DNA from 2 places in the Paenibacillus sp. JJ1683 genome. Region 1 is predicted to be linked to the other one. Evidence: predicted binding sites of a transcription regulator. Region 1 holds the regulator's gene; the other holds the start of a gene.

Region 1 (3,110 bases):
TTTCAAACCTGTGCTTCCTCTCTAAGGGGATGTGACACCTAAATTAGCGCGACAGCAGCCCTTCAAAGGCGGCTTGTGCCTCATGTTTGATACGTTCCTCGTCCATCGTCAGGCATTCGCCATTTTTCACAACCTGACGGCCGTCTACCCACACATGAGCCACGTCTTTGGCACTTGCAGAGTATACGGCATGAGAAATAAGATCTGTACGCGGCAAGAAATGGGCCTGATCCAGATCTAGCGCGATAAAGTCAGCCTTATTGCCTGCTGCCAGCGCTCCTACCTCTTTTAAACCAATCGACTTTGCACCATACTCTGTTGCCAGACGTAGTGCTTCATTTGCAGGAACTGCCGTTGGGTCGCCAGATACTCCCTTGTGAATGAGTGCCGCCAGACGCATTTCCTCGAACATATCCAGGTTATTATTGCTGGCAGGACCATCTGTTCCGAGTGAAACAGTAACTCCTGCACGCAGCAATTCAGGCACTCTAGCTACACCACTTGCCAGCTTCAAGTTGCTGCCTGGATTATGCGATACCGCCACACCTCGTTCCGCTAACAAAGCTATTTCTTCGTCGTTCAAGTGAACGCCGTGGGCAACAAGTGAAGGACGGGAGAAAAAGCCAAGCTTATCTAAGTGTGCAACTGGACGCAAGCCGTAGTCGCGTACGTTTTGTTCAACTTCGGCGATCGTCTCGGACATGTGCGTATGCAATGGTAAATCGAGATCATGTGCTGCTTGAACAAATTTCTCAATAAACGCAGGCGGGCATGTGTATGGGGCATGAGGAGACATCATTGTTGTGATACGTCCGTCTGCTTTTCCATGCCAGTTACGCGCAAAAGTCACGGCCTCAGCTAGCTTGATCCGCTGTTCTTCTTCTGAACAGAGTCCAATGGCTCCACGCATCAAGCTTGCACGAATGCCCGACTCTTCAGCTACACGAGCCACCTCATCCATATGATCGTACATATCCAGGAAAGTCGTGGTTCCACCTTTCAGCATTTCCAGCACTGACAAAGAAGTTCCCCAGTACACATCCGTAGATGTAAACTTGGCTTCCATAGGCCACATTTTTTCCTGAAGCCACACTTGAAGTGCCAAATCATCTCCATACCCCCGCAGCAGAGACATCGCCGCATGACCATGAGTATTGATCAGACCAGGTAAAAACAATAACCCCTTGCCGTCGATTGCTTCTGTCTCTTCCTCACCCGCAGGCAAAGTCTCGCCAATGTAAGTAATACGGCTATCCTCCACAATCATAAAACCATCGATTACCCCAGCCTCGGGTCCATTCACGGCAAACGAGCCGTTTTTAATCATCCATTTATTCACTGTCATATTGTGCTTCTTCCTTTCCGTCCTCCAGATAATAAGCGAGGCTAAGCAAATCAGTTGTAAAGTCTGTGGCATGTATCCGAATGTTAGCCGGTGCCTTGAGAATGATAGGTGCAAAGTTCAAAATCGCTCCAATTCCACTCTCAATCAGCCTATCAGCTACGTGCTGTGCCTCAAAATCAGGTACAGTAATAATCCCGATTCGTATATTTTTTTCTTTCACAGTCGCTTCCAGTTCATCCATCGGCTGTACGACCAAAGTATTGATTCTGGTCCCAACCTTATCCGGGAACGCATCAAAAACCGCCACAATCTTCATATTGTCTTTTAAATAAGCATTATAGTTCGATAGGGCTTGACCCAGATTACCTGCTCCGACCAATACTACATTAATTTGCTGGTCGATTTTCAGGATATGGCGTATTTTCTCAATTAGATAAGAAACATCGTAACCGATGCCCTTCCGACCAAAATCGCCAAAATAGGCAAGATCTTTACGAATTTGGGCCGGATTCAAATCTAACCTCTGTCCCAGCTCTTGAGAAGAGACCGTAGCCACCTCCCGTTTGTGCAGTGCATTCAGATAACGTAAATATACGGGTAATCTCCGTACGACAGCCTCTGAAATTTTATCTGATTTCATACTTGCTCCCCCTAATTGTAACGGACTTTAAGTGTCCGTCCGTTGTGCCTCAGTCTCCGGGGCGGATTGGAGCCATTCGGCGATGCGGGGCACCATTTGCTCCGATGGCATATGCTCCATTTTTGGTCCCGGTAACGAGTACAAAAAGTGCTTTCCATAATAGGATTCGATCACACGCGTATCGTAAACGATGACGACTCCGTGGTCGCTCGCTGTACGTACCAATCGCCCAAATCCCTGTTTGAAGCGAATAACTGCTTGTGGTACAGACAGCTTCATAAATGGATTCTTCTTCTGCTGCTGGAGCAACTCGCTTTTGGCCTCCAGTAACGGGTGGTTGGGCGGTTGAAACGGCAAGCGAACGATAGCCAGACAAGTCAAAGCTTTCCCTGGAATATCGACGCCTTCCCAGAAGCTACTGGTTCCCAGCAATACAGAAGCTTTCGCTTCCTGAAAACGGCGGGTTAGCTTGCTGCGACTCCCACTGTCCACACCTTGTCCTAACACGGTAATATCGCTGGACGCTAACGCCTCTTTGAGCGGCTCATACACTTGCCGGAGCATCCGATAGGAAGTAAACAGAACGAGCATTCTCCCCCGCGTCGCCTGGGCAGTCGCTCCTAGAGAGCTAACGAGCATCTCTACAAAATGTGCATCTCCTACACTGCCCTTCACACTCGGAAAATCTCGCGGAATGACCAGCAACACCTGATCCCTGTAATTAAAGGGTGATGGGAGCTGTGACGTCATTAATCGTCCTTGATCTGCTGCCTCCTGCAAGCCGAGTTGATCGGTCATGTACTGAAACGATTTATCTACCGATAAAGTAGCAGATGTCAGAATAATACTTCTTTTTTTGTCAAAAAACATTTCTTTCAACTGGCGGCTCACATCGACGGGCACCGCATAAAATTGCAATGATTTACTACGGAATTGTCCACTCGCTTCAAGCCAATATACGGTTGTTTCATCATCGAGTCGTATAAAGAAGCGCAAATTTTCCCTAATCCCCGCCAAATCCTTAAGCAGACCCGTGATATCTGTAATGAGACTATCCGCCGCATAATCGTCATGTTCTTCCTTGACATCCAGCATCAGCTTGTCGCCCTTGCGCAAAATTTCGCT
Region 2 (3,110 bases), 2.6 Mb from region 1:
ACCTTCAGTATCCGCGCCTGCCAAATGTTTGGCAATTACACTTCCCTGTTCAAACAGCGGAGCTACCAGACCGTAGCAGACCCCACGGTGTTCAACACATTCCCCTACGGCATATACATCCGGCAAGGATGTTCTCATCAAATCATCGACCACAATCCCACGGTTCGTTTCCATACCACTTTCCACGGCTACCTGGATATTAGGCTTGATTCCGACGGCCATTACGACCAAATCCGCTTCCAGCTCGCTTCCATCCGAGAAGCGCAGTCCTTGTACCCGATCTTGACCGTACACCTCTGCAGTTTGCATTTGCATAGCAAACTTGATTCCCTGGCGTTCCAGCTCTGCTTTCAACATCGCAGAGGCTTCCCGGTCTAGCTGACGTTCCATCAAATCTTCCATTAAATGAACGACCGTAACATCCATCCCCAGGTTGACCAGGCCTTTAGCTGCTTCCAGCCCCAATAGACCTCCGCCAATGACAGCCGCCTTTTTGTAGGTTTTCGCTGCTTCCAGCATTTCCGAGCAATCGGCGATATCTCGGAAACCAATAACGCCCGGTAATTCTTTACCCGGAATAGGCAGAATAAACGACTGTGAGCCAGTGGCTACCAAAGCTACATCGTAATCAATTTCCAGTCCGTCCTCGGTGCGAATCTTCTTGTGCTCACCATCGATGCTTTTAACCATTTTTCCTGTATATAAAGTAATCCCTTGGTCCGCATACCATTGCAAATCGTTCAGTATGATATCATCTATTGTTTTACTACCTTCCAACACATAAGAGAGCATGATCCTGTTATAGTTTGGATGCGGCTCACTTCCCAGGACTGTAATCTCATATTTATCCGTTAATTTTAAAATTTGTTCGACCGTATTGATACCAGCCATCCCGTTCCCTATAACCACAAGCTTCTTTTTACTGTTTATCATATACCGGTTCCTCCATTCATTCGACGCTACTTCCTATCCGACGACATCTCTACGTTTCTAATGAATATTGTTTATGCTTCTATTCTAATACAGTAGATAGGTCTATATGTGATTTCAATCACAATATAGTTAAAATTATGAATATTTAGGGATTTCCCTATTCTATTTCAAGGGATTAAGGTAAGGACCGGAAATCATAGCCGTGTCATCGAATGAATCTTTCCAATTCATGCGTAAATACAACCGTTATAAGGAATACTTTATGAACAACTTGTATCTTATGGGAAAATGAATTGAATTGTTTGGAGGTAATCATCATGTGGTCTAAAATCATTACTTATCTTCCTAGCTGGAGTACACTCTTTCAAGCCGGCCTCGCGTTGATTATTCCTTTAGGAATTTATTATATAAACACCTCGATTTATTCATTTGTCGGCAGTAAGGGAGCCAAATCTAAGCATAACAAAGGTCCCATTGATCAAAGACATGAACCAAGCTCTAAAATTACAGGAAATTATGATTCCGACTTACAGACAATTCGTGAGGCTATAGGCGAAAATAGTGATGTGCATTTTCGTGAGTTTATGGTGAAGAAATTTCATGCTCGGTCCATGTTAGTCTTCATAGATGGTATGCAGGATGAAAAGCTTATGAGCGAGCAGGTATTGGAGGTCTTGATGTTTGAGGGCCAGCAGGGCCAGGACCAACAGGAACAGCAGCCGGAAGGTTTAAGTAACTCTTTTATAAAAGAAAGCCTGATGCCACTTACGCAAATTAGTGAAGTTACCCGTATGGAGGAACTGTACGAGTTCATCCTTTTAGGTCATACCGCCTTATTAATTGAAGGAATGAAGGAAGCGCTACTGGTGGGCCCGCCTAACGGCGCTATTCGCTCCGTCAATGAGCCAACCTCTGAAGCATTGCTTCGGGGTCCCAGAATCGGTTTTACGGAAGTATTGAGTGAAAATACTTCGATGCTTCGCCGCCAAGGCTTAAATAAGAGTCTGGAAATGAAGAAATTCCAAGTAGGAAGCAGAATCAAAAAGGATCTCGTTATCGCTTATATAAAGGATATTGTGAATCCGGACCTGCTTGAAGAAGTAAGCCGCAGAATATCAAAAATAGACATGGATTTTTTACCTGAATCCGGATATGTGGAACAACTTATCGAAGACAATTATTTAAGTCCATTCCAACAGGCTCATAACACAGAGCGTCCCGACCGTGTCATTAATGCTTTGTTGGAAGGAAGAATTGCGATCTTACTGGATGGTACCCCCTTTGCACTTATTGTGCCGGTGACCTTCAGTATGCTGCTTCAATCTCCCGAGGACTATTATGAGCGATGGATTCCAGGAACACTTTTACGTCTGCTTCGTTTTAGCGGAGCGTTTATAGCGCTTATGGGGCCTGCTTTGTACATTTCTTTTATATCGTTTCATCCCGGTTTAATTCCGACCAAGCTGGTCATTAGCATTATCGGAACCCGTCAAGGCGTCCCTTTCCCATCCGTCATTGAGGTCCTGATTTTGGAAATCTCTATCGAAATTCTACGGGAGGCCGGTATTCGCTTGCCCAAACCTATTGGTCCTGCGATGGGCATTGTAGGAGGCTTGGTCATCGGTGATGCTGCTGTCAATGCGGGCATCGTTAGTCCCTTCCTGGTCATTGTGGTTGCGGTTACGGCCATTTCTTCGTTTTCCATACCAACATATAGTGCGGGCATAACCCTGCGCCTTTTGCGTTTTGTCGGAATGTTTTTTGCAGCAATGCTGGGCATGTTTGGAACCATATTGTTCTTTCTGTTAATTTGTATCCATCTGACGAAGTTAAGAAGCTTTGGTGTACCATATGTAACTCCCTTTTCCCCCATGCGACCAAGCGACTGGAAGGATCTGTACATCCGAGCTCCTATTTCTCTGATGAAACGAAGACCTGTCATGATGAAAACACAGCAACGCAAACGACGATCATGATGCCCAATACGAAGGAGGAGCTACTGTGTTTAGAAACTCAGATGATAAGATCACAACGAAGCAGGCGGCTGTATTCTTGACCAATACCGTATTGGGCGCAGGGATCTTGACGCTACCGAGAGGTGTAACTGAACAAGTGCAGACTCCTGATGCCTGGCTTTCTGTCCTTATCGGCGGAGGTATTGTTATATTCGTCATCTG

Evidence for each region. Region 1 encodes Rex, which represses fermentation and respiration genes when NADH is low (regulators of the CRP and FNR family bind a similar motif). Its sites were predicted from a motif close to TTGTGAAATATTTCACAA; they were not measured.
Region 2: a site for Rex is predicted at 1,040-1,057, ahead of nirB (nitrite reductase large subunit NirB). Genes of this name have one in related genera too.

What each region holds. Positions count from the first base shown of each region.
Region 1 covers NZ_CM129820.1:3,321,561-3,324,670, forward strand. The annotation lists gene ACUC6J_RS14150 (cell wall elongation regulator TseB-like domain-containing protein) at 1-6, opposite strand, end outside; gene ACUC6J_RS14155 (amidohydrolase) at 44-1,345, opposite strand; gene ACUC6J_RS14160 (redox-sensing transcriptional repressor Rex) at 1,332-1,985, opposite strand; gene dinG (ATP-dependent DNA helicase DinG) at 2,013-3,110, opposite strand, start outside.
Region 2 covers NZ_CM129820.1:754,349-757,458, reverse strand. The annotation lists gene nirB (nitrite reductase large subunit NirB) at 1-933, opposite strand, end outside; gene ACUC6J_RS03395 (spore germination protein) at 1,251-2,909, shown strand; gene ACUC6J_RS03390 (GerAB/ArcD/ProY family transporter) at 2,935-3,110, shown strand, end outside.